DNA from 2 places in the Arthrobacter sp. 10T44 genome. Region 2 is predicted to be linked to the other one. Evidence: predicted binding sites of a transcription regulator. Region 2 holds the regulator's gene; the other holds the start of a gene.

Region 1 (14,656 bases), on a different contig from region 2:
GATCACCTGGCAGTAGCCCTGTTCGGGGTACTTCGCGTAGTAGTCCTGGTGGAAATCCTCCGCCACGTGGAAGACCGGCAGGCGGCTCACCTCGGTGACGATCGGGTCCGACCACAGCTCCTGGTTCCGGCCGATCGCTTCCTCGAAAAGGATCTTCTCCTCGGTGGTCTCGTAGAACATCGAGGACCGGTACTGGGTGCCGACGTCGTAACCCTGCCGGTTCAGCGTCGTGGGATCGTGCAGGGCGAAGAACATGTCCAGGATGACCTCGGCCGGGATCACCTCCTCGTCGAAGGTCACCGCCACCACCTCGGCATGGCCGGTGGTGCCGGAGCACACGCTGTAGTAGTCGGGGTTGCGGTCGTGGCCTCCGGTGTAGCCGGAGACGACCGAGCTGACACCCTTGGTCTTTTGATAGACGGCGTCGAGGCACCAGAAGCAGCCCCCGCCGAGGACGAAAGTTCTCATGTCCTGTTCAATGGACGAAGGGCCCGGATCATTCCCGAACCCGGCATTCCGCCAGCATCCGGGACTCCCGGCAGGGGTGGCTGGCACCGCGGATAGGGTAAAAATGAGGTTATGGAACCTGAGAACACCGACGTTTCAGCGCAGCCCGACGAAGCTACCCGCCCCGGCGAGGCCGCCACGCTGGGCATGATCCTGCTGGCCGTCGAGGAGCTCTGGCCCGAATCGCTGGCGGAGGAGTGGGACGAGGTAGGCCTGGTGGCCGGGCACCCGTCCGCCGAGGTGAGCAGGATTCTCTTCGCCGTGGACCCCACCCTCGAAGTCATCGAGGAAGCCGTCGCCTGGGGCGCCGAACTGCTCATTACGCACCATCCTCTGCTGCTCAAGGGCGTCACCTCCGTTGCCGCCAACACCCCCAAGGGCAAGGCGGTGCACCGGCTGATCGAGTCAGGGACCGCACTGCTGACAGTGCACACCAACGGTGATTCCGCCGTCGGAGGCGTCTCCGACGTACTGGCCGACGCGCTGGGCCTGCAGGACGTGGTGCCGCTGACGCCCGCCGCGAACGGCCTTCCGGAGGAAGGGATCGGCCGGGTCGGGGACCTCGCCGACGTGCAGACGCTGGGGGACTTCGCCGCGCGGGTCTTCGGCATCCTTCCCTCCGTGGCCGGCGGCGTCCGTGTTTCCGGCGACCGGGACGGCCTGGTGCGACGTGTGGCCCTGTGCGGCGGCGCGGGCGACTCGCTGTTCAACGAGGTCCGCGCGAGCAACGCCGACGTCTACCTGACCGCGGACCTGCGCCACCATCCGGCGTCGGAGGCCCGCGAGGCTGCCGTCAATGACCGGCCGTACCTGATCGACGTCTCGCACTTTGCGAGCGAGTGGCTGTGGCTGCCGGCGGCCGCCGAGGCCTTGGGGAATGTGCTGACCGACCAGGGCCACGACATTGAGATCCGGGTCAGCAGCACCAACAGCGACCCCTGGGACTTCATTCTGACTCCGGGCTAAGCCTGGCGTGCGAGGGGCCCCGGGTGAGCGTAGCGAGGCCGGGGAGCACGCTAGGCGCTAGAGTCTAGGGAGCGCCGGTACGGTGCCCGGCTCCGGCCGGTAAGTGAACAAGCGGAGGAAATAGTGGCCAAGGCAGCACCGGCGGAACAGTTGAAGTTGCTCGAATTGCAGGGACTCGATGCCAGGCTCAAGTCCCTGTCCAACCGCCGCCGCAGCCTTGAAAGCGACTCCCGGATCACCGACCTGGAGGCTGCCCTCAGTGTGGCCAACGGAGAACTCGGGACCGCGAAGGTGGCGGTGCACGACGCCGAACTGGAACTCAAGCGCGCCGAGGCCGACGTCGAGCAGGTCGCCTCCCGGATCGAACGCGACGAGGCCAGGCTCAACAGCGGCACCGGGCTGTCCAAGGACCTCGTGGCCCTGCAGCGCGACATCGCGTCCCTGAACAAACGCCGCTCGGATCTTGAGGACGTTGAACTCGAGGTCCTGGAGCGGCTGGATTCGCTGCGCCTGCGCCAGGCCAGCCAGCAGCAGATCGTTGACGATATCCAGGGTTCCTTTGGCACCATCCGCGCCGAACTGGACGAACAGCTCGCCGAAGTGGCCGCGGAGATGACCGTGGTGCGCGGCCAGCGCGCCGAGTTCGCCGAGGGACTGGACGCGGGAATGCTCGCCGTCTACGAGAAGACGCTCGCCAAGCGCGGCGTCGGCGCGGCCCGGCTCTTCCACGGCACCTCCGAAGGATCCGGCATGCAGCTGAGCCCCGGTGACCTCGCCGAGATCAAGGCCGCAGCCGAGGACGACATCGTCTTCTGCCCGGATTCCGGGTGCATCCTGGTCCGCTCCGCCGAGTGGGCCTAGCCCCCAAGTGACTCGCAGTTGTTGTCGTTTAGAGGCGTCTAAACGACAACAACTGCCAGCTAGTTGGGCAGGATGAGGTTGAGGGTGTGCGGCTTCCGGGCCGTGCCCTGGACCAGCTCCGCGGACCATTTCTCGGCGGCGGCCTTGTGCAGCTGCGCCGGGGTCTGCGGGGTCTTGCCGCGGCGGGCCAGCAGGTGCCGGGCAAGCTCCCCGCGGGTGTGCTTGGCGAAGTGGCTTACCACCTTTCGGACGCCGTTGACCTCCGTGAAGACGTTCACCGCCACGGTCCGCTCGGGCGGGGGAGCCCAGGCCGCGGCGTAGGTGCTGGAGCGGCAGTCGACCAGCAGCTCGCCGTCCGTTGCGGCGGCCAGGGCCTCAGTCAGCTGCGGCTTCCAGAACGAGGCCAGCCGTCCGACGTCGGGCAGGGACGTGCCCATCGATAGCCGGTACGCCGGCACCCGGTCCGCAAACCGGATCGCGCCCCAGAGCGCGGAGATCACCAGCACGTTTGCGTCCGCCTTCTTCCGCTGCGCCGGAGTCAGCGAGCGGTAGTCCAGGGCGTCGTAGAGGACGCCGGAATACACCTGGTGGGCGGGCGCGGCAGGCTCGGCGTGCAAGCGGGTGTTGCGTTCGACGTCGGCCTTCAGCGAGGCGCCGACGCCCAGCAGCGCCAGGGCGTCCTCGTGCGCGCTGACGGTGCCGAGCGCCTCGAGCACCTTTGCGCGGTAGGCGTTGAGGCCGGGGAAGCTGAGCGAAGCCGCGTCGACGGCGTCACCGCCGGTCGCGGGGGTCTTGCCTTCGGAGGGCGGCAGCAGAATTAGCACCGTACGATCCTACCGGCGGCCAGGCGGCTGCAGCCGCGCGCGGCCCGGCGTCGGGCTAGCGCCGGTGTCCGGTGTTGTCGAGGCCCACGAAATTCGACTGGCCGACTGTCTTGGCCCGCTGGATGTCCCGCCGTGCCCGCTCGGATTCCGGGTCGCTGCCCAGCCGCGCGTGCTTCCGGCGGGTCAGGATGTCACGCACGACGGTCGCGACGACCAGCAGTCCGGCGCCGACGGCAAGGAGCAACAGTTCCATGAGGTCAGGCTACCTTCGTTGGCGCCGCCGGGACAGGGGGAGGCGCCGTGGCCGCCACGGGGGTGGGGCCGGCGGCCTGGGCCGGCGCCGCTACCGCTGCCTGGGCGGCCTTGGTCTCCCGGGCCAGGAACGCGGACAGCTCGCCGATGGTGCTCATCAGCGGCGCCGGGAAGACCACGGTGGAGTTCTTGTCCACCGCAATCTCGACGAGGGACTGCAGGTTCCGCAGCTGCAGGGCCAGCGGATGCGCCATCATCATGTCAGAAGCCTCACCGAGCGCCGCCGCCGCGATCGACTCGCCCTCGGCGGCAATGATCTTGGCCCACTTCTCCCGCTCGGCCTCCGCCTGCCGGGCCATGGCGCGCTTCATGCTTTCGGGAAGCTGGATGTCCTTCAGCTCCACGAGCGTGACTTCGACGCCCCACTCCAGGGTGAGTGCGTCCAGGATTTCGCGGATGTCGCTGTTGATGTGTTCCGTTTCGGACAGGGTCTGGTCCAGGCTGTGCCGGCCGACCACCTTGCGGAGCGTCGTCTGGGCGATCTGGTTGATCGCGGCAGCCACATTTTCGATCGCCACCACCGACTTCACGGCGTCGATCACCCGGTAGTAGGCCACCGCGGAGATATCCACGCTGACGTTGTCCTGGGTGATGATGCCCTGCGACTGGATCGGCATGGTCACGATCCGCAGGCTGACCAGCTGCAGCCGGTCGATCACCGGGATGATAAAGCGCAGCCCGGGCATCCGGACTCCGATCACCCGGCCCAGCCGGAACAGCACGCCCTGCTCATACTGGCGCACAATCCGGATCGAGGCCCGGGCCAGGATGAGCACGAGCGCGGCGATGATCAGCCAAATGACGACGGCGGTGAAATCCATCCGAATCGCTTCCTTGCCTGGCGGGGTTGCTGCTTTCATTCTCCCACCGGCAGGCCCAAAAGGCGCCGGTGCGGTGAGCCTGCGGGGGCAGCCCGTAGAATGAGAACCGGATGGGTTGACCAGGCGGCCGCGCGTCACGCAAGTGGCTCGAGGAACGTCCGGGCTCCGCAGGGCAGGGTGGTGGGTAACGCCCACTCGGGGTAACCCGCAGGCCAGTGCCACAGAGAATAGACCGCCTGCCCCAGGGCCGTGTCCGCACGGTCGGGGGAGCAGGTAAGGGTGAAACGGTGGTGTAAGAGACCACCAGCTTCCCGGGTGACCGGGAAGGCTAGGTAAACCCCACCCGGAGCAAGGCCAGACAGGACACGTTTGAGGGCTGCCCGCCCGAGTGTCCGGGTAGGCCGCTGGAGGGCGTCGGCAACGGCGTCCGTAGATGGATGGCCGCTACTCCCGCGCCGGCAACAGCGCGGGAACACAGAACCCGGCGTATCGGTCAACCCATCCAACCAAACGAAAAGGACCGGCACCGTGTGGTGCCGGTCCTTGCCGTTTGGATCGAGGTGTAGGTTTCGGATCAGGCCTTGGCCTTCCGCTTCACCCAGCCCCACGCCGCCGTGGCGACGAACAGGACCAGGCCGATGACGGCCAGCCAAAGCAGGCCCTTCACGACGAAGCCCAGGATCGAAAGAATGAGCCAGATGACAAGTAGTGCAACTATGAGTCCCATCTGGACATCCTACGTCAAGGGCTGCGTGACGCGGCGGACCCCGCTCGTGTGAGTGATTTCACGCCGCCTCCGGCCCCCTGGACCGGCGCCCCGCTCTAGAATGGATAGCGAACGTAGATGTTCTGCCACCGGGTCTGCGTTCGCCGCCGGTGGCTTTTTCTTTGCGCTCCATGCAGGCGCCCGGGGTGGACCGAATCCCCGCCGCGTCCAGGTTCCGGAGATCCGCCGGCAGCCGACTTCCGCATACGAGGACGTATGTGGTGGATTTTAGGAAGGTAGTTCTGTGAGCCAGACGTCAGATTCTTGTCTTGATACGTGGATGGGCCGGGAGGCGCTCGCCGAGGCCATGATTCCGGTGATCGGCCGGCTGTACCGCGAAAACAACGTGGTGACGTCCATCCACGGCCGGAGCCTGATCAATAAGTCCACCATGAACATCCTCAAGGCGCACCGTTTTGCCCGCCGGATGAGCAAGGAAGAGCTGCGCCTCGAAGAGACCGCGCCCCTGCTCGACGCCCTCACCAAGCTGGACCTCGGCGCGGCAGCCATCGACATTGCCCGCCTGACCGAAAAGTACCGCGTAGAAGGCAACGGCATCAGCCTGGACGACTTCCTGCGCGAGGAGCTGGCCGAAGTGGTCGGCAAGCGCGGCGGCGACGACCGCACCAGCACCGACGTCGTCCTCTACGGCTTTGGCCGCATCGGCCGGCTCCTGGCCCGCCTCCTGATCGAGAAGGCCGGCGGCGGGCACGGCCTGCGGCTGCGCGCGATCGTGGTGCGCCGCGGGTCGGACAACGACCTCACCAAGCGCGCCAGCCTGCTGCGCCGCGACTCGGTGCACGGGTCCTTCGAAGGCACCATCAAGGTGGACCTCGAGAACGACACCATCACTGCCAACGGCGTCCAGATCCAGGTCATCTACTCGGACAACCCGGCCACGGTGGACTACACCGCCTACGGCATCCACGATGCACTGGTGGTCGACAACACCGGCCGCTGGCGCGACGCCGAGGGCCTCTCCCAGCACCTGCAGAGCAAGGGCGTTTCCCGCGTTCTGCTCACCGCCCCGGGCAAGGGCGAGCTGAAAAACATCGTGCACGGCATCAACCACGCCACCATCACGGATTCGGACAAGATTGTTTCGGCGGCGTCCTGCACCACCAACGCCATCACGCCGGTACTAAAGGCGATCAACGACCGCTACGGCGTCGTGCACGGCCACGTAGAGACGGTCCACTCCTTCACCAACGACCAGAACCTGATCGACAACTTCCACAAGGGTGACCGCCGCGGCCGCTCCGCCGCGCTGAACATGGTCATCACTGAGACCGGTGCCGCCAAGGCTGTCGCCAAGGCCCTGCCCGAGCTCCTGGGCAAACTGACCGGCAGCTCCATCCGCGTTCCCACCCCGGATGTCTCCCTGGCCATCCTGAACCTGAGCCTGGAAAACGGCACCACCAAGGATGAGGTCAACGACTACCTGCGCGAGATGTCGCTGCACTCGGAGCTGCGCAAGCAGGTCGACTACATCGATTCGCCGGAGGTTGTCTCCACCGACTTCGTCGGCTCCCGCCGCGCCGGCATCGTCGATGGCCTCGCCACCATCAGCAACGAGAAGAACCTTGTCCTCTACGTCTGGTACGACAACGAATTCGGTTACAGCTGCCAGGTGGTCCGTGTGATGGAGGAAATGGCCGGCGTGAACCCGCCGTCGTTCCCGGCCAAGGACGCGGCCGCGACCCTCGAAGCTGCCGGGCTGCCGGTCGAGGTCGGGTAGCCCCACTTTGGACCTTCCCGGCCGGTTCGCTGGAATCGGCCGGGAAAGGGAACCACAATGGAGCCATGGAACAGAACTCGGCTGTGGAGCACGAAACCACCCTGGAACATGCCCTCGACGTAGCCCGGCGGAACGCCAAGGAAGCCAAGCGCCTCCTCGACGACGCCCGAGCCAAACGCGAGGCCGGCGAGATCGACGACGCGCGGGTCAGCCAGTTGGAAGCGCTGCTGAATCTCGCCGAGGAGGACCTCCGCCGGGTCACCAAGGAACAGTGACCGCTCGGCACTGACCAGCCGGCGGCCGTCCGGCCGCCAGCCCCGGGGCATAGCCTGTCCTGTCCTGCACACTGTGGACAACCGGGCCGCTGTCGGTGCCCCGGCCTAGGCTGATGAGGTGCAGCAGCCCCATCCCTCCCCGGAACTTCCGTGACCGTCACCTGGCGCGACTTCAGGCGCGCCCGGCGCCGGTCGCGCCAGGCCTGGGCATTGCTGGGCGCCACGATGCTGGCGTTGCTGGCTGGCCTCGGCTGGTTCTTCACCGCCGGCCAATTTGCGATCGCAGAGCCGAGGGTGGCGGGGCCCACCGAGGCTCCCGTGCTGGCGGCGGGTTGGATGAAACCGGTCGCGCCGGTTCGGGCCGTGCCGTCCGGTCTCGCCGTGGACCTCCTGTCGGTGCTGCCGGTCAAGGGCCGCGCAGCCAGCGGCAACTACAACCGCAGTGCCTTTGGCCAGGCGTGGCTCGACGTCGACCGTAACGGCTGTGACACCCGCAACGACATCCTCCGCCGAGACCTGGCCGGCGCCATGTTCACCGAAGGCTCCCGCTGCCGGGTCGGATCCGGGACCTTCCAGGAGCCCTACACCGGGCGGACCATCGCCTTCCAGCGCGGTGCGGCGTCCAGCAAAGCCGTGCAGATCGACCACGTCGTGGCGCTGGGGGACGCCTGGCAAAAGGGGGCCCAGCAGCTGAGTCCGCTGCAGCGCCAGCACCTCGCCAACGATCCGCTGAACCTCATTGCCGTGGACGGGCAGGCCAACCAGGACAAGAGCGCGTCCGACGCCGCCACCTGGCTGCCGCCGAACAAGGCGTTCCGCTGCCACTACGTCGCCCGGCAAATCTCGGTGAAGGCCGCCTACGGGCTGTGGGTAACGCCGGCCGAAAAGGACGCGATGAAACGGGTTCTCGGTGCCTGCCCGGGGCAGCAGACCATCGTGCCGCGCTGATGTCCGGGCTGATTCGCGCTGCTGTCTGCGCTGTTGGGAGCGGAACGATTCCCGGCTCATTGACACCCGACACTGCCAGGTCTAGGACTGGAATCGTCAGCTACGGCCCACCACTCGAGGAGTAGAAATGGCCTACGGAGTTGTGCACTTTTTTCCGGGAGGAACCAAGGAACAGTACGAGGCGTCCATTGCCGCGGTTCATCCCGGCGAAGGCCGCTTGCCGGAGGGGCAGGTCTTTCATGCCGGCGGCGCATCGGCCGGTGGATGGACAATCATGGCGGTCCACGATTCCCAGGAGAGCTGGGAGAAATTCCGTGACGGCATCCTGATGCCCAAAATGCAGGCCGGCATCGAGGGCGGCTTCACATCCCCGCCGGAAGAGACCGTCATTGAGCTTTACAAGGTGATGCCTTAGGACACAGGCCGTCCGGCAGTCAGAACAGCAATGAGACGAGGCACCAGCAGGCCACGACCAGCCCCACGACCAGCATCGGGACGTTCCACTCGGACACGACCGTGCGCTCGGCCGAACTCTGGCCGGGGCCGCTGGTTGCGCCCGGCTGCCTGGCATCCTGCCAGGCCCGGACAATCGCATCCCGTCCGCCCGACGTCGGAGGCTGGCCCATGCGCTCATTGGACGGCAGCATCCCGAAGGGGCGTTCCTTCCAGTCCCGGGCCTGTTCGAACCCGGTGCCAAAGGCGCTGGGCGGCGTCGGGGCACCCCAGCTGACATACTTCCTACCGGCAGCCCTCACCGTGACGGAGTAGCGGACCTCGACGTCGTCCACGGCGGCGAACGGGATCCGGTGCCGTCGGAGCCCGTTGACCACGTCAAACTTGTCGGCTCCCACGATCAGCCTCGGCTGCCACTGCGTCAGATAGACCAGCAGGGCCGCGGCAGCCAGCCACGGCGCGGCCGCCACGGCAGCCCCGCCCCTTCCCGCGAGCATCAGCCAGCCCATGCCGGCAGCGCTGCCTCCCCAGACCAGGAGCGATACCACCCGGCCGGATGGCTCCTTGAAGGTGCGCGGCCTCGGTCTTGAGCTTGTTTCGGTTTCCCCCATGCGCCACATCATGCCAGCGGAGTGCCGGTTTCCCGGCTAGGCCCGGGCGGCTTGTTCCGCGAGTTCTGCTTCGAGCCGCTCGACGTCGGCCCGGTGGCAGAGCTCGGTGGCGCGTGTGGTGACAGTCGCGCTGCCGGCAGCGACCGCCGAACGGAACGCATCAGCCAGCGTGCGCCCCTGCGCCAGCCGGAGCACGAAGGCTGCCAGGAAACTGTCGCCGGCACCGACCGTGCTCTGCACCCGTACCGGCGGCACGGCCAGCCGGAGCGTGCCGCCCTGGGACGCCAGGACTGCTCCCTGGCCGCCCAGGGTCAGCGCGACATGTTCGGCGGATCCGTCGGCCACCAGCGCCATGGCGGCGTCGAGCTCGCTTTGCTCGGTCTCCAGGGTCGTGCCGAAATGCAGCCCAAGCTCCCGCCGGCTTGGTTTGACCAGGAAGACCCCCTCGGACAGGGCAGCGGCCAGGGCAGGCCCGGAGGCGTCGACGACGCAGCGCGCATTCTGCTCGCGCGCGAGCCTGGCCACCTCGGCGTAGAAGTTATCCGGTACACCGGGGGGCAGGCTGCCGCTGGCCACCACGTACCCGCCGGGCTGGATGGAATCCGCCACGAGCGCCAGGCACAGCCGCCACTCGGGTTCATTCAGCTCGGGTCCCTGCAGGACAAAGCGGAACTGCTTGCCGGTGGAGGTCTCATCGACAGTGAAGTCCTGCCGGGTGCTGCCCTGGATCGGAACCACCAGTGTGGGGAGCCGCTCCGCTTCGATCAGTCTCCGGTAGGCCTCACCCGTGGGGCCGCCCGCCGTGTAGATGGCCAGGGGACGTCCGCCGAGCCGTTGGACCACCCGGGCCACGTTCACGCCGCCGCCGCCCGGATCCAGGCGGCTGGGTCCGCAACGGAGCTTATGACCGCTGGTGACCACCCCGGTGGTGGTGCTGATGTCCAATGCTGGATTCACGGTCACCGTGAGGATGGGCTGTGCCGGCGTGGTGGCTTCCATGGGGCCAAGCATAAGAGCACGGCGTTCACACTGTCCCCGGGCCTAGATCCCCTTGTGGGCAGTGGGGCGCTCCGCAAGAATGGGCGCGGCAGGACAGGAGGCTGGAATTCAGCCGCCATTACTGGGACGGGAACCATGGCACATCGCAAGGCAGGCGCCGTCAAAGGCAGTGCCGTCAAGGGCAGTGCCGGCAAGGGTAGCGCCGGGCGGGAGCCCACGCGCCGGAAGGGCGGACCGGGGGAGGAACCGGGGCAGCCCGGGCGGCTGCCGCTGGGCGTCTACGCCGCGGAACTGGCGCGGCTTCAGGCGGAGCTGGTTGCGTTGCAGGAATGGGTCCGCAGCACGGGAGCGCGGGTGCTGGTGATCTTCGAAGGGCGCGACGCCGCCGGCAAGGGCAGCGCCATCAAGCGGGTCACCGAGTACCTGAATCCCCGCGTTGCCCGGATCGTGGCGCTGCCGGCACCGACCGAGCGGGAGCGCGGTGAATGGTACTTCCAGCGCTACGTCCAGCACCTGCCAGCGGCCGGGGAAATCGTGCTGATGGACCGCTCCTGGTACAACCGCGCCGGCGTCGAACGGGTGATGGGATTCTGCACGCCCGCGGAACACAAACGCTTTATGTCCCAGTGCCCGGTCTTTGAACGGCTGCTGATCCAGGACGGGATCCTGCTGTTCAAATACTGGTTCTCGATCAGCCACGCGGAGCAGGAACGGCGGTTCAGGTCCCGGCTGGAGGATCCGCTGCGTCAATGGAAGCTCTCGCCGATGGATCGGGAGGCGATCCTGCGCTGGGAGGACTACTCGCGGGCCAAGGACGACATGTTCATGCAGACGGATACCGCGGAATCGCCGTGGTTTGTGGTGGAGGCAGAGGACAAACGCCGGGCCCGGATCAACATGATCGCCCACCTGCTCTCCAGCATCGACTACACCGAAGTCAGGACGGAGCCGGTTACCCTCCCGCAGAGGCCGCGCGCCGTCAATTACACCCGGCCGCCGCGGGACTTGTTCCGCTACGTCCCCGACCATGCCGCCCAGCTGCTGAAACCGAACGAGGACTAGCCCGCCGGGGCGTAACTCCACGGCGGAAATTCCCCACTTTTGGGGGCGGCCGCCGGCGCGTCCCGCGAAATTCGCGGCGATTTCCTGCGTGTTGGCGTCAAAGGTGGGGAGACTCCGCGCCTGCGGGCGCAGTCCGAACGAGGACTAGCCCGCCGGGGCTAGTGGCCGAAGGGATCCGGGTCCACACCCGGCATCCAGGTCAAACCGGGGACGCCCCAGCCGCTCTTCTTGGCCTGCTTCATCGCCTTACGGGCGTAGCGGTCGATCAGCCGATTGACGTACAGCTTGCCGTCCAGGTGGTCGTACTCGTGCTGGATCACGCGCGCGAACCAGCCCGTTGCCTCGAACTCGACGGGTTTGCCGTCGCCGTCGAAGCCCTGCACCCGGGCCCATTCGGCGCGTTTGAGCGGGTACTGCCCGCCCGGGAAGGACAGGCAGCCTTCCTCTTCCTCGTCCGGGTCCGGCAGCGCCCCGGAGACTTTGGAGAGGGTCAGCACCGGGTTGACGACGACGCCGGAGGGCGGGGCGCCGTCGTCGTTGGCGTACTTGTACACGAAAAGCCGCTTGCCCACACCGACCTGGGGCGCGGCCAGGCCGACGCCGTTGGCGGCGTCATTGGTCTCGAACATGTCCGCGATCAGGGTGCGGAGTTCGTCGTCGAAGACCTCAACTTCGGCGGCCCGGCGGTGCAGCACGGGTTCGCCCCAGATCGTGATGGGTAGGACTGTCATGTCGAAAAAGTTCCTTTAGTGCTGTTGGCTGCTGGTGCTGCGACGGTCAGCCGGCGATGGTGCGGCCGACGACGTCGCGCATGATTTCGTTCGTGCCGCCGAAGATCGTGAGCAACCGTGCCGCGAGGAAGGCCTGCGCCACCGGGTACTCCAGGATGTAGCCGTAGCCGCCATGCAGCTGCAGGCACCGGTCGGTGACGGACTTGGCCCGTTCGGAGGCCCAGAGCTTGGCCCGCGCCGCCGAGGCGGCGTCGAGTTCACCCGCGTTGAAGGCCCGGATGGCCTGGTCCACGTAGGTTTCAGTGACCTCGACCTCGGTGAGGATGTCGGCCAGTTCGAAGCGGCTGTTCTGGAAATCGATGATCCGCTCGCCGAACGCGTTACGGTCCTTTGTGTACGTCACGGTCGCCTCGTAGACGGCGCGGACGACGGCGGAACTGGCGACGGCGATGGCCAGCCGGCCCTGGGGGAGCTGCTCGGCGGCGTACTGCAGCCCCTTGCCTTCTTCGCCGACCAGGTCGGCGTGCGGTACCCGGACGTTGTCGAAGAACAGCTCAGCGGTGTCCGAGGCCTTCAGCCCCATTTTGTCCAGCTGGTTGCCGGTGTTGTAGCCCTCGGACTTGCGCACCATGAACAGCGAGAAGGAGTCGCGGCCGCCCCGCCCGGTGCTGCCGTCGGTGCGGGCCAGGACCAGGGACGCGTCGCCGGAGATGCCGTTGCCGATGAAGGTCTTCTGGCCGGTGATGAGCCAGTCGTCGCCGTCGCGCACGGCCTTGGTGCGGATGCCGCGGAGGTCCGATCCGGCGCCGGGCTCGGTCCAGGCGACCGAGGTGACCGTCTCGCCGGAGACCATGCCGGGCAGCCAGCGCGCTTTGAGATCGTCGGAGCCGTAGGCCAGCAGGTGGGGGAGGACCATGTCATCGTGCAGGTGGAAGGCCAGCCCCACGGCAAGGTGGTTGCTCTTGGCGAACTCCTCGTCCAGCACGGCACGGAAGCGGTAGTCGTTCATGCCCAGGCCGCCGAATTCTTCGGGAACGGCGAGCCCCAGCAGGCCCTGCTCGCCGGCCGCGGTCCAGAGCGAACGGGGCATCATGTGGTCCTGGTCCCACTGGCCGTAGTGCGGGGCCACCGCCCGCGCGTTGAACTCCGCAGCCATCTCACGGAACATCTCGTGGTCTTCTTCAAAGAGCTGGCGCTTCATCGCGGTTCCTTCCACGCACGGACGAGACTGGACAGACAACAAAGGCCGCACCGGATATCCGGTGCGGCCTTTGGAAAAGGTCGGACAATTCTGCCGTCCTTTGTGAGGGTGAGCGACGGGGGTTGAACCCGCGACCTCCTGGACCACAACCAGGCGCTCTGCCAACTGAGCTACGCCCACCATGTGCCCCGCCATGCCTTCCGGCGAACCGGCTGGCTGAAAAGGCAACGACAAATAGCTTACCTGCTGTTTGGGGGTGGTTTTGCCACTTTCCTCGAATTCGACGAAATTTTCCCTAAACGTGGTGGAGATTACTCCGCGGGTGCTGCTGCCGGCGCGTCGGCGGGGGCGTCCGCAGGGGCCATGATCGACTTCGCGATCCGCTGCGCCGTGGCGCTGTCCGGACCCGGTGCGGGCACAAAGACCGCCTCGCGGTAGTAGCGGAGCTCGTCGATGGAATCCTTGATGTCGCCTAGGGCACGGTGGCCGCCGAGCTTGGCGGGGGACTGGAAGTACGCCCGGGCGTACCAGCGCCGGGAGAGTTCCTTGATGGTGCTGACATCGATCACGCGGTAGTGCAGGTGCTCCACCAGTTCCGGCATGTCGCGGACCAGGAACACGCGGTCGGTGCCCACCGAGTTGCCGCCCAGCGGGGCCTTCTTCGGGTCCGGCACCCACTTCTTGATGTACTCGAGCACGGCGGCCTGGGCTTCGGCCATGGTCTTGCCGTGGGGGAGTTCCGCCAGCAGCCCGGACCGGGTGTGCATGTCGCGCACGAAGTCGTTCATTTGGGCCAGCGCGGCGTCGTCCGGCTTGATCACGACGTCCACGCCGTCACCGAGGATGTTGAGTTCCGAGTCCGTCACCAGGGCCGCGACCTCGATGAGGGCGTCGTTTTTGGAGTCCAGGCCGGTCATTTCGCAGTCGATCCACACGATGCGTTCATTAGATATAGGCACCCGCCCAGCCTACCGTTCCGCCGCCGCTGAGCGGTCCGGTGCTAGGATTTCGGGTACGCGGCCGTCGAAGATTTTCGTCATCGCGGCGTGCCCCATGGCCGGCTTGTCGGTCCGTTGCGGGCCAAAACGAGCCCCACAAGAGATTGGACGATCCTGAGATGACGGCGCCTGTACCTGCGGCGGGGGAAACGGCTGCCGGTACCTCCCGCCAGTCTCCGAAGGCCGTTGTTGCCGATGTGGATAATGCCAGGTCGCCGATCCTTGCCGGATTCCTTGGCTCCGTGTTCATGGCGGTCGGCTCGCTGGGCGTCGGCTGGCTCGCTCCGGTGTCCGAACTGCGGCGCCTACCCTTGTTCATCTGGATGCGGACCGAGGCGGTGGGTGTCGGGCTGAGCATTGTGCTCCTGGCGGTCGGCGGAATGCTCCTGGTCCGCGCCTGGCTCCGGCTGGGGCAGCGCGTGCGGAGCTGGGGCCCCGGGGCCCGCAAGGCGACGCTGCTGGCGGTGGCTGCGTGGGGGCTGCCGATGATGTTCTCCGTCCCCTTGTTCAGCCGCGATGTCTACGCCTATATCGGCCAGGGCCGGCTGATGGTCGAAGGGTTCAACCCCTACGAGAACGGCAT
Region 2 (14,656 bases):
GTGCTCAGGCCCACGGTGGCGAACGCTGAAATGGTTTCGAACAACACCCGGTCCAGCGATGCGCCGCTGATCTGCAGCAGCAGCAGGGCCGAGACCGCCACCAGGGTGGCGCCGGCGACTATGACCGAGATGGCCACCCGCATGGTCCCCTCCGGGATGGTGCGGCCGTAGATCTTCACATCAGCGTCGCCGCGGGCCTCGGCGATGATGGCCAGGAACATCACCGCGATGGTGGTCACCTTGATGCCCCCGGCGGTCGAGGCCGAGCCGCCGCCGGCAAACATCAGCGCGTCGGTCAGCAGCATGGTGGTGGAGTCCATCTGGTTCTGGTCCACCAGGTTGAAGCCGCCCGAGCGGGTCATCACGGAGGCGAAAAGCGAGTGCGTGATCTTGTCGCCCAGGCTCATGCCGCCGATGGTGCGCATGTTCTCCCACTCCATCAGCCCCCAGAGCACGGTGCCCGCGGCCAACAGGATCAGCGAGACCTGGATGGTCAGCTTGGTGTGCAGGTTCCATTTCTTCCAGTTCAGGCCGTTCTGCTGCAGCACCATGACGACCGGGAAGCCGAGGCTGCCAAGGAAGACGCCGATCATCAGCGGAATCAGGATCCACAGGTCGGTTTCGTACGGCACGATGCCGTCCGAATGGGGCGTGAAGCCGGCATTGTTGAACGCCGAAATGGAGTAGAAGACGCCGTGCCAGAATGACTGGCCGACGCTTTCGCCCAGTGCCAGGAACCTCGGAACCAGGGCAGCGGCCAGGGCCGCCTCAATGACCACGGAGGTGACGATGACGATCCGCAGCAGCGTGCCCACCTCGCCGAGGCGGCCCGCGTTGTTCATGGCCTCCTGCGCGATGAGCTTGCCGCGCACACCGAGTTTCTTGCTGACCATCAGTGCCAGCAGCGACGCCAGGGTCAGGGTCCCGAGGCCGCCGACGAAGATGCCGACCAGGATCACGAGCTGGCCGAAGAAGGACCAGTGCACCGCCGTGGACACAACGGTCAGCCCCGTCACGCATACCGCCGACACCGCCGTGAAGAGGGCTTGGTGCAGCGGGGTCACCTGCCCCGTCGCCGAGGACACGGGCAAGGTGAGCAGGACGGTAAAGATCAGGACGACCACGGCGAAGGCGGAGACGGCCAGGCGGGCCGGGGAGGTGTTGGCGATGTCGTCGACGAAGTCGCGCAACCGGGTGAAGATCCACAGGCCCTCGCGCTCCGGCTGGCCGGGGTGCCAGCTGGCCGGGCTCGGTGACCTCGACTGGCTTTGCGTCATGTGCGGCTTGTCCTCGGTTGAAACGGCGTCCTTCAGTAGTAAACCACTATATTCCGCGCAACGACGGGGATCGGGGCGGTGCGCTCCGGTAGCCTGTGATTGATGACCTTCCTGCCCGGACTCGCCCAGACCGCCCTGCCGACGACGGTGGTGTGGGACTCCGCCATGACGGCGTACAACTTCGGCCACAGCCACCCGATGGCGCCCGAACGTATGGAGCTCACCGCGCGGCTGGCCCGGAGCCTTGGACTGTTGGACCTGGACCACGTCAGCGTGGCGGCACCCTCGGTGGCTACCGACGAGGAACTGGGTGCCGTGCACAGCGCGGAATATGTCGCCGCCGTCCGCCGCGTCAGTGCCGACCCGGACACCCCGGATCTGGAACGCGGCCTCGGCACCGAAGACGACCCGGCCTTCGCCGGCATGCACGAGGCCAGCGCGCGGCTGGCTGGCGGCTCCCTGCTGGCGGCCGCCGCCATCCTGGACGGCAGCGCGGTCCGGGCCGTGAACTTCGGCGGCGGCATGCACCACGCCTCCCGCGAGCGGGCCAGCGGCTTCTGTATCTACAACGACGCCGCCCTGGCCATCCAGCGGCTGCTCGATGGCGGCGTGCAACGGGTGGTGTATGTCGATGTCGACGCGCACCACGGAGATGGAACGCAGAGCATCTTCTGGGACGATCCCAGGGTGCTGACGATCTCGCTGCACGAGACCGGGCTGACGCTGTTCCCTGGCACCGGGTTCGCCAACGAGATCGGCGGCCCGAACGCCCAGGGCAGCGCCGTGAACGTGGCGCTCCCGGCCGGGACCGGAGATGCCGGCTGGCTGCGGGCCTTCCACGCGATCGTTCCGCAGTTGGTGGGAGCCTTTGAGCCGGAGGTCATCGTCAGCCAGCATGGCTGTGATTCGCACCGCCTGGATCCGCTGACGCACCTGAACATCAGCGTGGACGGCCAGCGGGAGGCCGCCACGGCGATCGGCAACCTCGCGGCCCGCTACTGCGAGAACCGCTGGATCTCCACCGGCGGCGGGGGCTACAACGTGATCACAGTGGTCCCGCGCTCCTGGAGCCACCTGATCGCGATCGCCGCCGGGCGCCCGGTCCCGCTGCGGACCGCCGTCCCCGAGGACTGGCGGCAATATGTGCAAGAAAAATATGGAGCCAAGTACGGCGTCGAACCGCCTACGGTGATGGGCGACGACGTCGATCTCTGGTGGCGTTCCTGGGAGGTCGGGTTCGATCCCAACGACGAGGTGGACCGCACCGTGATGGCCACCCGCAAGGAAGTTTTCCCGCTCTACGGACTGGATCCCTGGTTCGACTAGGCTGCGGTTCCGGGCTGCCGGGCGAGGGCTGCGCAGACGCCCGTAATTAGTGGATGCCATCCGGCGTATATGTCGCTAGGGTGGAGGGCATGGTGACAGACGACGTATTTGCCGTCATTGCTGAGGCAACCCGGCGTGACATTCTGGTGTCCCTCCGCAACGGGGACAAAGCGGTGGGGGAGCTGGTCCAGGAGCTCGAGGCGAGCCAGCCCACCATTTCCAAGCACCTTAAAGTCCTGCGCGAAGCCGACCTGGTCAGCATGCGCGCCCAAGGCCAGAAGCGATACTACGCGCTCAACCCCAAGCCGCTGGCTGGCGTCGCCAGTTGGCTCGAGACGTTCGACGTCGGCCGCGCTGCCGCTGCCGAGCCCTCGACGCCGCCCGCCACCCCGGCACCCGGCCCGGACAGTCTTGCCGCCGCCGTGACTACCCCGCCGACTGCAGCGGAACCGGCCGCAGCGGCGTTGGCCGAACGTACCGCGGGCAGCACGCTCAGCCCCGCCGTCGCCCTCCCCGTCGGCACCGCCGGGGAGGACAAACGGCCGCAGCAGATCGGCCGGACCGTTGGCCGCGCCGCCACCCGCGCCGCGGACCTGCTGGCGAACCTGCCAAAATTCGGCCGGAAAAAGTAGCAGGCCCCACTGCCGCGCCCAGATGGCAGTTCGCGGCAGTGTTCGGCACAAACACTGCCGCGAACTGCCCTCTCGCGGAACCGTGGGCTATCTGGCAAGGAGCCGGACGTGGTCCGGGGTGAGCTCGGAGATCCGGCTGACGCCCAGCAGCGCCATGGTGCGCCGCATATCCGTCTCGAGGATCTGGATGGCCCTGTCCACCCCGGCCCGGCCGCCGGCCATCAGGCCGTAAAGGTAGGCGCGGCCGATCAGGGTGAAGTCCGCACCCAGCGCCAGTGCCGCGATGATGTCCGCGCCGCTCATGATGCCGGTGTCCAGGATGACTGCAGCGTCGCTGTTGTCCGCCTTGAGCGCCGCGGAGACCTCCGGGAGCAGGTGGAAGGGGATGGGGGCCCGGTCCAGCTGGCGGCCGCCGTGGTTGGAGAGCACGATGCCGTCCGCGCCGTGGTCCACGACCTTGCGCGCGTCGTCGACGGTCTGGATGCCCTTGACCACGAGCTTGCCTTTCCAGGTTTCACGCAGCCAGTCGAGGTCCGCGAAGGTCAGGGTGGGATCGAACATGGAGTTGATCAGGTCCGCCACGGTGCCGGTGTAGCGCGACAGCGAGGCGAAGGTCAGCGGCTCGTGCGTGAGGAAGTTGAACCACCACGCGGGCCGGTAGGAAGCGTCCAGCACGGTCTTGAGCGTCAGCGCCGGAGGGATGGTCATGCCGTTGCGGACATCGCGCAGGCGGGCGCCCGCGACGGCGGTATCCACCGTCACCATGAGCGTGTCGTTGCCTGCCTGGGCGGCGCGTTCGATCAGTTCCAGCGAACGGTCCCTGTCCGTCCACAGATACAGCTGGAACCAGTTGCGGCCGTCCGGGGCCGCGGCGGCCACGTCCTCGATCGACGCGGTGCCCATGGTGGAGAGCGTGTACGGAATGCCGGCGGCCGCGGCGGCCCGGGAACCGGCGTACTCGCCCTCGGACTGCATCATCCGGGTGAAGCCGGTGGGCGCGATGCCGAAGGGCAGCCGGGCGGCCTTGCCCAGGATCTCGGTGCCGAGGTCCACGCTGGAGACGTCGCGCAGGATGCCGGGACGGAATTCGATGTCCAGGAAGGCCTGGCGGGCCCGGCGCAGGGTGATCTCGGCCTCGGCCGCCCCGTCCGTGTAGTCGAACGGCGCCTTCGGGGTGCGACGCTTGGCCATGTCCCGCAGATCCCAGATGGTGCTGGCCCGGCGCAGCTTCGCCTCGCGGCCGAAGTCCGGCTTCTGGAATTGCATCAGCGGTGCGAGGTCAGCGTACTTTGGCACCCGGCGCTTGAGGGCGGCAGGCAGTCCGCCCCCGCGCGGCACCGGGCCCCTGCCTGCGGTGGGCGTCCCGTTGGCGGAAGTCCCGCCGGTGTGATGGCTGGTGGCGGTGTCCTCCGCCGTCGTAGGGGCCTCGGGGTTGCCCATGATGGGGGGTTGCGTCATTGCTGCCTCCGGTGCGTCTCGTCACAGTCTGTGGTCCAACCACACTCTAAGGGACGCCGTCGGAATATTACGGCGCCGCTTTGCCCTCCGGCTGTTGACGGAGCTATGGTCGGTGGCATGACTAACCGTTGGTATGCGTATTTTTCGTTGGCTCTGGAGGGGCCCGCGTCTAACTGACACGCATCCAACACACCTTCAGAGCCAACAGGGCAGAGATCATCCTCTGCCCTTCGCCATTTCTCCGGCGGGTTCTGATCAGGGCCCGCTCCGCACCCGGAACAGGACCCACCATGAGCATCGAAGCAGCCCCTGACAGCCAGCAGACCACGTCCAACCTGCGCGTCAGCCAATTCACCGCGCTGCCCACCCCGCAGGAGATGATCGCGGAACTCCCGCTGGATGCCCGCGGCTCCGAGGTCGTCGGCCGCGGCCGGGACGAGGTCCGCGCGATCATGGACGGCGTCGACGACCGGCTCCTGGTGATCGTGGGCCCGTGCTCCATCCACGATCCCAAGGCCGGACTGGAATACGCCCGCCGGCTGGTCAGCCAGGCCGAGAAGCACCGCGAAGACCTGCTGATCGTCATGCGCACCTACTTCGAGAAGCCGCGCACCACGGTCGGTTGGAAGGGCCTGATCAACGATCCGCGGCTCGACGGCAGCCACGACATTGCCGCGGGTCTGCGCGCCGCCCGCCAGTTCCTGCGCCAGGTCACCGCGCTGGGACTGCCCACCGCCACGGAATTCCTCGAGCCCATCAGCCCGCAGTACATGGCGGACCTCGTCGCGTGGGGTGCCATCGGGGCGCGCACCACGGAAAGCCAGATCCACCGCCAGCTGGCGTCCGGGCTGTCCATGCCGATCGGCTTCAAGAACGGGACCGACGGCGGCCTGCAGGTGGCGCTTGACGCCTGCAGTGCTGCGGGTGCCGCCCAGGCCTTCCTGGGGATCGACGGCGACGGAAGGGCCGCGCTGGTCAGCACCGCCGGAAACCCGGACACCCACGTCATCCTGCGCGGCGGCAGCGACGGCCCGAACTTCTCCGCCGCCGACGTCGAAGCCGCCTCCGCCCGGCTCGCCGCCGGGCAGCTGAACCCGCGGCTGATCGTGGACGCGAGCCACGCCAATAGCGGCAAGAACCACCACCGGCAGGCCGAGGTCGCGCTGGAGATCGGTGCCCAGCTCGAGGACGGCGGGGCCTCCGCGTCCGCCATCGCCGGCGTCATGCTGGAGAGCTTTCTGGTGGGCGGGGCGCAGTCCCTTGACGTTGCCGAACACGCCGCGGGAACCGATCAGCTGCTGTACGGCCAGAGCGTCACGGATGCCTGCATGGACTGGGACGTGACGGCGTCGCTGCTCGGCCAGCTGGCGGCGTCGGCACGCACCCGGCGGGTCCGGGGTTGAACGCGGGGGCGCAGGAGGGGCCAAGCGGGAAAATCCTGCGGAAATCCTTCGCAGAATCCTGCGGAAACCTTTCACATTGGCACCATGAACCCCTAGAGTATCTAGCACATGGTTGTTTGATGGCTCAGCATCGGCACACCGCCATGTCGTTCAGACGGGGCAGCCGTTCGCTTGAGCAAAAGGAATAGGGAAATGTCTTCGGAGGCCAACTTCTCCAACGCGCGCTTTCTCACCGTGGCCGAGGTCGCGGATGTAATGCGGGTATCAAAGATGACCGTGTATCGCCTGGTGCACTCCGGCGAAATGCCGGCGGTGCGCTTTGGCCGCTCCTACCGGGTTCCGGAAAACGCCGTCGAACAGTATCTCAAGGGTGCTGTTGTTGACGGACGTACTGAGACGGCCTGAGTCTTCCGCTGTCGCACCGGGCCGCGGCAGACCCCTTCCCGGGGCCTGCGGTCGTGGTGTGCCCCGGATAGGCGGTACCCTGTTAAGGAACGTTTTACGTCATTGTAATAACCTGTCAGTTGTTCAGTCTGCTTGCTTAGCCCGCGGACCCTTCCCAACGGGCAGGTACTGCATCTAGCCGGTAAGGAACTTTCGTGGGTTCAGTTATTAAGAAGCGTCGCAAGCGTATGGCCAAGAAGAAGCACCGCAAGCTGCTTCGCAAGACGCGCCACCAGCGTCGCAACAAGAAGTAGAGATACTTCGAACAGCGTCAATGCCCGTTGCCTTTACGGCGGCGGGCATTTTCTTTTCGGCAACGCGCGGCGGATCCGGCAATACGCGGCGGATCCGGACAGGGGCACCCGGGATCCGGGGTGCGCCCGTCCGAACGCGTAGCGGGCTGGCCCCGGAGTGCGCTTAGGCCGTGGGGCCGCGGAAGCGGGAGAAGCCCCGCCAGAGACCGTAGATGGCCCCGCCGACGGTTGCGGCCTTCAGGCCCAGGGTCGCGGCGCGACGGCCGGACCGGAAGTCGTAGACCGGCCAGTTGTGTTCGCGGGCGTGGCGGCGCAGCCGGGCGTCGGGGTTGATGGCCACCGGGTGCCCGACCATGCTGAGTAGCGGAATGTCATTGTGGGAGTCGCTGTAGGCCCAGCAGCGGTTCAGGTCCAGGCCCTCCGCCTCGGCAATGCCGCGGACTGCGACGGCCTTGGCCGGGCCGTGCAGGATTTCGCCCACCAGCCGTCCGGTGTAGGAGCCGTCGTGGATCTCGCCCACGGTGCCGAGGGCGCCGGTGAGGCCCAGCCGGGTGGAAATGACGGTGGCCACCTCGATCGGCGTGGCCGTGACCAGCCAGACCCGGCGGCCCACCCGCAGGTGCTGTTCGGCCAGGGCCTTGGTGCCGGGCCAGATCCGGGACTCGATCATCTCGTCGTAGACTTCCTCGCCGAGGGCTTCGATGTCCTGCACGGTGAAACCCGAGGCGAGGCTCAGGGCGGTGTCGCGGACGGCGTGGACGTCGTCCATGTTCTCGCCGCGGAACACGAACATCAGCTGCTTCCAGGCAAAGCCCGCCGCCTGGGGAATGGTGAACGCCCCGCGCTGATGCATTTTGCGGGCCACGTGGAAGAGACTGGCGCCCCTCATAAGGGTGTTGTCAACGTCGAAGAAGGCGGCTTCGCCGTGCTGCGGTGACGCAACAGGCCGCGTGGCCACAGCGACGATCTTCTCCTCGGGCATGCCACGAGTCTAGTCAATGGCGGGGGATCCCACGCGCAGAAAGGGCCCCGCCGCACCGGCCGCCCGGCTGGAACACCAGGTCGCGTCGACGCCGGGCCGGGCGCCGGGCTACCGTGGAACCATGGCCATACCCGCGCCCCTTCCCGATGTCGTACTCATCACCAAAGCTGACTGCCACCTGTGCGCGGACGCGCGCGACGCCGTCGGCCGGGTCACCGCTGCGCTGGGACTCGGCTGGTCCGAGCGGTCCATCGACGACGACGATGTCCTGCGCGAGCGCTACGCCGAGGAGATCCCGGTACTGCTGGTGGACGGGGTCCAGCGGGATTTCTGGCGGATCGACGAGGTTCGGCTGGCCCGAACCCTGCGCCGCGCCCTCGGCCAGTCAGCCTGAGTGCACCCCGGGCAAGCGGCTGCGGCGACGCGGTCCCCGGCTTTGTGGCCCGAACTGCGGGGGCTCTAGAGTGGAGTCACAACGCGACGCAATGGAGCAGATAGTGACTTCGCTGGATTCTTCACCCGACGCCCTGCCCGGGGCGGCCGGACCTGCTGCCAAGCAGATCCCGCCCGCGGCCGTGGCGCGGCTGACGATCTATTTGCGCGCCCTGACCACTTTGCTGGCCGAGGGGGTGGACCGAGTCTCCTCTGAATCGCTCGCCGAGGCTTCGGGCGTCAGTTCCTCCACCCTCCGCAAGGACCTCTCCTATGTGGGGTCCTATGGAACGCGGGGCGTGGGCTATGAGGTGCAGTACCTGAACCGGCACATTGCCGCGGCCCTGGGTTTGACCCATGACTGGAAAGTTGCGATCGTCGGCGCCGGCAACCTCGGCAAGGCCCTCGCCCGGTACGGCGGCTTCGAGTCCCGGGGCTTTGACATCGTGGCGATCTTCGACGCCGACCAGATGGTGGTGGGCAGCGAGGTTGGCTGGCTGCGGGTGAGCGACGCCGCAGATCTGGAAGCCGTGCTGCGCCGCACCGGGACCAACATGGTGGTCCTGGCGCTGCCCGCGGCCGTGGCGCAAAGCGTGTGCGACCGGGTAGTGGCCGCAGGCGTGCGCAGCATCCTGAGCTTCGCCCCGGTCATGCTGCAGGTCCCGCCGGGAGTCAATCTCCGCAAGGTGGATATGGCCACCGAGCTGCAGATTCTCGCCTACCACGCACAAAGGGCGCAGGACCCGGAAGACGCCGACTGACTTCAGTCGGCCCATCCGGGTCCCGCGCCCTCTGCAGCGGTTCCTGGTTAGCGGCCGTAGGGGTTCTGCGCGTACGGGTTGGAGAACGGCTGCTGCTTCTGGAAGTAGGGGGAAACCGTCGGCAGGTACAGGATCACGATGCCGGCCACGCCCATCAGGATCACGATGATCTGCAGCACGCCGGAGAGGGCGCCGAAGGCGAATACGCCGCCGAACAGGCCAAACAGCGACAGGGCGGCAAAGACCGTTCCCAGGATGCGGGCCCAATTCTTGCCCTTGCGGACCGGGAATGCGACCAGTGCGTAGAGCCCGAAGGAGATGAGGCCGCCAATGATGCCGCTGATGGGGACGATTGCCCGCACCGCATTGAGTTCGTCCGCTGAGAGCCTCCTGCCCTGCTGGGCGCCGGCCTGCTGCATAGCGGTCTCAAAGTAGTCCGCCCCGGTAAAGGACACAACCAGGCTGCTGATGAGGGACAGGATGCCCGCACCGATGATGAGCCAGAAGGCGAGGTCGAGCTGCGGCGGCCTGGTCCCGGCTCCGCCGGTGGGGAGTTCCGACGGATACTGCGCGTAAGGGGATTGGCCGTAGGGGCTCTGGCCGAACTGGCCCGGGGCCTGCCCGTAGGCCGGCGGCTGCTGGCCATAGCCGGGAGCCTGCTGCCCGTACTGGGGCGCGTTTTGCCCGTACTGCGGAGCCTGCTGCCCGTACTGCGGAGCCTGCTGCCCGTACTGGGGAGCCTGCGGGGCGTTCTGGCCATACTGCGGAGCCTGCTGGCCGTACTGGGGCGCCTGCGGGGCGTTCTGCCCATACTGCGGAGCCGGCGGCTGCTGTCCGAACTGGGGGGCGTTCTGGCCGTACTGCGGAGCCTGCTTGCCCGACTCGGGTCCGTCCGGGCTGGAAGGCTCGACTGGCGGGTTACTCATGGCGGTCCTTTGCATTTCGATGACGGGATGGGCTACCGGGACCAGTGTCTTCACCCTGCCCCCAGCATGGTTTAACTACACCGTACCCCGCGCTCGCGGCGGTTTGGGTCATTCCGCGGAGGTATTCTGAGGGGCATTTTTGGAGCCGCCGGCACGCGGGTATCCGCGTTTCCGGAGGCAAAGCCACCGAGGAGCAGCCTGGTGCCGAGGAAGGTCAGGAACGGCCCTTGAACGCGTCGAACCAGGCCTGCGACTTCGGCAGCCACATCAGCACGGTCGCCACCAGGCTGATGACGAAGCCGGGCCAGCTTCCGCCCCCCGCGACGCCGATGCTGGCCAGGGCGAGCACCAGGCTGACGCCAGCGGCGATGGTGAGGGCGAACCTGGCCCATTCCCAGCCCTCCTTCATCTTCATCGCCAGCGTGACCTGTGCCGCGGCCAGGGCTACCGCCACCAGCACCAGCAATAGCAGCAGGATGCCGGCCGGGGGCGAGACCACAAAGAGGACCAGGGTGCCGAAGAGCCCGATCACGCCTGCGAGCAGGCCGAGCAACCCGCCAATCACCCAGACCCAGTAGGAGATCTTCAGCTCCGTGGGCATGGCCGGGAGGTTGAGGATCCCGGAATAACCGCCCAGGGGGAGCGCGTCCCGGAAGTTCCGCGGCCGGTCGGCCGGCCACTCGATCCGGAACCCGCCGAACCGCCCGGGCTGACCCGGTCCGACCGGCGGAACGCTGCCCGGTTCCGGCGGAATGGCGCCTGGCTGATCGGGCTCGGGGACGTCGCCGGTATTGCTCATGGATTTCACTTTAGACCGCGAAACCGGTGGTTCCTAGCTGACTCCGGGGCGGGAGCGGAGGCCGCCCGGCGCGCTCGTGGAACGCGCCCAAGTCAGCCCCCGAAGCGGCCCCGGTTAAACCAAACACCCCGCGCCATCCGGGGATGGCGCGGGGTGTTGAAGAGGGCGTCGCGTGGACGGGCCCTGTCCGCCGCTCGGGGCGGCGCGGACTACGCTGCGGGGGCGATGAAGGCCAGTTCGAGGTTGATGGCAACCTTGTCGCTGACCAGCACGCCGCCAGCCTCGAGGACGGCGTTCCAGGTCAGGCCGAAGTCCTTGCGGCTGATTGTGGTCTCGGCGGTCAGGCCGGCGCGGGTGTTGCCGAACGGGTCAACGGCCACGCCGTTGAGCTCGGTTTCCAGCGCTACGGGACGGGTGACACCCTTGATCGTGAGGTCGCCCTGGAGCTCGTAGGCGTCGCCCTTGGGGACGATGGCGTTGGAGACGAAGGAGATCTCCGGGAACTTCTCGACGTCGAAGAAGTCTTCGCCGCGGACGTGGCCGTCGCGGTTGACGTCGCCGGAGTCGAAGCTCGCGGTCTTGATGGTGGCGTTCACCTTGGAGTCGGCGACGTTCTCGGCGAGGTCCAGGGTTGCGTCGGCTTCCTTGAACTGGCCGCGGACTTTGCTGATGCCCGCGTGGCGGACGGTGAAGCCGATTTCGCTGTGCGAGGAGTCGAGGGTCCAGGTGCCGGTGGTGAGGTTGGCGGGAAGTGCCATGGTGATTCTCCTTGAGTCGGGTGGGTCGTGCGGAAGTTCATCTGATCGTCGGTCTTCACTTCATTGGTTGAAGTCTCAACTAACTGCTTCACCCAGTATAAACATGCATTTGCATCTTTTATTCCACCCCCGGGGAACATTTCCCAAAAAGTTTCAGTTCTACCTCTTGTAGAAGATTTCGTCATTGCCCCTGCCCTTTGAGAAACTGGTACACATGCCCCAAGCCACTGTTCACTTGCTCCGCCACGGCGAGGTCCACAATCCCGAAGGCGTCCTGTACGGCAGGCTGCCCGAGTTCCACCTCTCCGAACTGGGTCAGCAGATGGCCCGGATGCTTGCCGAGCACTTCAGTGACCGCGCCGCGCAGGGGGCGAAGATCGTGCACCTCGCGGCGTCCCCGCTGACCCGTGCGCAGGAAACGGCGCAGCCGATCTCCGAGGCCCTCGGCCTTGAAATCGCCACCGAGGAGCGGATCATCGAGGCCGCCAACTACTTCCAGGGGATGCAGGTGTCCAAAGGCGAGATCTTCAAACCGAAGCACTGGCCGATGCTCCGCAACCCGCTCCGGCCGTCCTGGGGCGAGCCGTACAAAGAGCAGGCCGCGCGCGTGACCGCCGCGGTGCAGGACGCACGCCTGCGGGCCGTCGAGCTCGGCGGCGACGGCGCCGAGGCCATCCTGGTGAGCCACCAGCTGCCCATCTGGGCCACCCGGCTCAGCGCCGAGGGCAGGCCGTTGTGGCACGACCCGCGCAAGCGCGAATGCACGCTCACCTCCGTGACCTCCCTCGTATTCAACGACGACGGGACGCTGCTTCGCGTCGACTACAGCGAGCCCGCCGCCGTCCTCCTGCCCGGTGCCTCCAGCACCCCGGGAGCCTGAACATGTTCGACGACGACTCCCGCCTGTCCCGCCGCGGCGTCCTCACCGCCGGCGGTGCGGCCCTGGCCGCCATGCTGGGCCTGACCGGCTGCGCCCAGGAGGACGACCTCGCCAAGCAGGCCAAGGCGGGGGATAACAAGAACTACGTCGCCGGCGACGGCTCGGTGACCGAATTCGCCGCTGCCGACCGGAAAAAACCGGTGGAGATCAAGGGCACCCTGTTCGACGGCACCGAAGTCACGGCGTCGCAGTTTCAGGGCAAGGTGACGGTGCTCAACTTCTGGTTCGCCGCCTGCGCGCCGTGCCGGGTCGAGGCGCCGTCGCTGGAGGCCCTGCACCAGGAGTTCAAGAGCCAGGGCGTCCAGTTCTTCGGCGTCAACCTGAGGGACGAAAAACCGACGGCTGAAGCGTTCGACAAGACCTTCAACCTGACGTACCCGAGCTTCAACGACAAGGACGGCGCGGTGCTGCTGGCCGTCTCCGGGCTGGTTCCGCCCGGCGCGGTCCCCACCACGCTGGTGCTCGACAAGCAGGGCCGAGTCGCCTCCCGGGTGCTTGGCGAAATCCAGAAGGGCACCCTCAAGTCCCTCATCGCCGCAGCCGTGGCCGAGTAAGGCCGGCGCCGTGAACAGCCCCTTCGCCGAAGCCATCCTGAACGGTTCGCTGCTGCTCGCCATCCCGGTGGCGCTGCTGGCCGGACTCGTATCCTTCCTCTCGCCCTGCGTGCTGCCGTTGGTGCCCGGATACCTCGGGTACGTGACGGGCCTGACAGGCGTCGACCTGCAGAAGCAGAAGCGGGGCCGGATGCTGGCCGGGATCGGATTGTTCGTCCTCGGCTTCTCGGTGATCTTCGTGCTCCTCGGCGGGGCCTTCGGCCAGCTGGGAACGCTGATCACCGGCTCCCAGAACGCCTGGATTACGCAACTGCTCGGCGTGCTGGTGATCGTGATGGGCGTCGTGTTCATGGGCGGCTTCTCCTGGCTGCAGCGCGACGCGAAGATCCACGCCAAGCCGCCAGCCGGGCTTTGGGGTGCGCCGCTGCTGGGCATCACGTTCGGCCTCGGCTGGGCCCCGTGCATCGGCCCGACCTATTCGGCGGTGCAGCTGCTGAGCCTTTCCGGGGGATCGTCCGCGGCGAAGGGCGCCCTGCTGGCCTTCGTGTATAGCCTTGGGCTGGGCATTCCCTTCCTGCTGATCGCCCTGGCCGTCCGCCGCGGCGTCGGGGTGCTCTCCTTCTTCCGCAAACACCGGCTCGCCATCCAGCGCACCGGCGGCGGAATCCTGATTGCGCTGGGCGTGCTGATGGCCAGCGGGGTGTGGGGTGCCTGGGTGTCCGGGCTGCAGTACTGGTTCCAAACCGATGTGAAATTGCCGATCTGATGAGCGAGCGAGTGAACGTAGAGAAGAAATCCCCGTCCCCCGGCACGCCCGATCACGGAACCAGTCCCGTCGAAGCCGCGAAGGCAGGCGCTGTGCTGCCCTCGCTGGGGCCGGTGGGCATGCTCCGCTGGGCGTGGACGCAGCTGACCAGCATGCGTACCGCGCTGTTCCTGCTGCTGTTGCTCGCCGTCGCCGCGGTGCCCGGATCGCTCTTCCCGCAGCGGCCCGCTAACCCTGCGGTGGTCACCCAGTACATCAAGGACCACCCGGACTACGGCAAGATCCTGGACTCCCTGCAGCTCTACGATGTCTACTCCTCGGCGTGGTTCTCCGCGATTTACATCCTGCTGTTCATCTCGCTGATCGGCTGCGTGGTGCCCCGCGCCATCGTGCACTACAAAGCCATGCGTTCCCAGCCCCCGCGCACCCCGGCACGGCTGTCCCGGCTGCCCGAGTACGGCACCATGGTGGTCCCCGCCGACGCCGGGATCCCGGCGTCGCGCGCCATTGACGACGCCGCCGCCCTGCTGAGGAAGCGCGGCTACCGCGTCGACGTGCGGGACCGCGACGGCGAACGGCCCTCGCTCGGCGCGGAACGCGGCTTCTTCCGGGAGGTCGGCAACCTTGTCTTCCACACCGCCCTGATCGGTGTCCTGGTGTCCGTCGCGGCCGGCGGCTTGTTCGGCTACAGCGGCCAACGGATCCTGGTCGAGGGGGACACCTTCGTGAACACCCTGGTGGGCTACGACCAGTTCACCCCGGGCACCAATTTCCAGAGCAGCCAGCTGGAGCCTTACTCCATCCAGCTGGACAAGTTCCACATCACCTTCGACCGCGAATCGAAGGGCAAGTTCGGCCAGCCCATCGACTTCAAGGCTGACGTCACCACCAAGGAGAACCCGGGCGCGCCTGCCAAGCAGGAGGTGCTGAAGGTCAATGACCCG

What was found. The regulator Rex, encoded in region 2, represses fermentation and respiration genes when NADH is low (regulators of the CRP and FNR family bind a similar motif). The targets are predictions, from matches to a motif close to CTTGTGAANNNNTTCACAAG.
Region 1: the regulator Rex is predicted to act here: its motif matches at 5,064-5,083, upstream of AC1DBL_RS04940 (glyceraldehyde-3-phosphate dehydrogenase).

The regions. Positions count from the first base shown of each region.
Region 1 is NZ_JBFTGT010000002.1:87,127-101,782, forward strand. Features, by position in the region: gene msrA (peptide-methionine (S)-S-oxide reductase MsrA) at 1-468, opposite strand, end outside; gene AC1DBL_RS04905 (Nif3-like dinuclear metal center hexameric protein) at 580-1,473, shown strand; gene AC1DBL_RS04910 (zinc ribbon domain-containing protein) at 1,597-2,334, shown strand; gene AC1DBL_RS04915 (YaaA family protein) at 2,394-3,158, opposite strand; gene AC1DBL_RS04920 (hypothetical protein) at 3,214-3,411, opposite strand; gene AC1DBL_RS04925 (slipin family protein) at 3,416-4,291, opposite strand; RNA gene rnpB (RNase P RNA component class A) at 4,403-4,796, shown strand; gene AC1DBL_RS04935 (hypothetical protein) at 4,866-5,018, opposite strand; gene AC1DBL_RS04940 (glyceraldehyde-3-phosphate dehydrogenase) at 5,302-6,795, shown strand; gene AC1DBL_RS04945 (hypothetical protein) at 6,861-7,070, shown strand; gene AC1DBL_RS04950 (HNH endonuclease family protein) at 7,221-8,018, shown strand; gene AC1DBL_RS04955 (hypothetical protein) at 8,146-8,433, shown strand; gene AC1DBL_RS04960 (hypothetical protein) at 8,453-9,019, opposite strand; gene AC1DBL_RS04965 (1-phosphofructokinase family hexose kinase) at 9,119-10,081, opposite strand; gene ppk2 (polyphosphate kinase 2) at 10,217-11,143, shown strand; gene def (peptide deformylase) at 11,302-11,874, opposite strand; gene AC1DBL_RS04980 (acyl-CoA dehydrogenase family protein) at 11,921-13,075, opposite strand; tRNA gene AC1DBL_RS04985 (tRNA-His) at 13,183-13,255, opposite strand; gene orn (oligoribonuclease) at 13,387-14,034, opposite strand; gene mptB (polyprenol phosphomannose-dependent alpha 1,6 mannosyltransferase MptB) at 14,193-14,656, shown strand, end outside.
Region 2 is NZ_JBFTGT010000001.1:618,292-632,947, reverse strand. Features, by position in the region: gene AC1DBL_RS02945 (TrkH family potassium uptake protein) at 1-1,277, opposite strand, end outside; gene AC1DBL_RS02940 (acetoin utilization protein AcuC) at 1,380-2,603, shown strand; gene AC1DBL_RS02935 (ArsR/SmtB family transcription factor) at 2,693-3,235, shown strand; gene AC1DBL_RS02930 (alpha-hydroxy acid oxidase) at 3,323-4,693, opposite strand; gene AC1DBL_RS02925 (3-deoxy-7-phosphoheptulonate synthase) at 4,984-6,096, shown strand; gene AC1DBL_RS02920 (helix-turn-helix domain-containing protein) at 6,289-6,501, shown strand; gene AC1DBL_RS02915 (30S ribosomal protein bS22) at 6,696-6,794, shown strand; gene AC1DBL_RS02910 (HAD family hydrolase) at 6,958-7,776, opposite strand; gene AC1DBL_RS02905 (glutaredoxin family protein) at 7,898-8,170, shown strand; gene AC1DBL_RS02900 (redox-sensing transcriptional repressor Rex) at 8,274-8,969, shown strand; gene AC1DBL_RS02895 (GtrA domain-containing protein) at 9,017-9,895, opposite strand; gene AC1DBL_RS02890 (hypothetical protein) at 10,110-10,694, opposite strand; gene AC1DBL_RS02885 (YceI family protein) at 10,904-11,452, opposite strand; gene AC1DBL_RS02880 (histidine phosphatase family protein) at 11,667-12,332, shown strand; gene AC1DBL_RS02875 (TlpA family protein disulfide reductase) at 12,335-12,946, shown strand; gene AC1DBL_RS02870 (cytochrome c biogenesis CcdA family protein) at 12,957-13,712, shown strand; gene resB (cytochrome c biogenesis protein ResB) at 13,712-14,656, shown strand, end outside.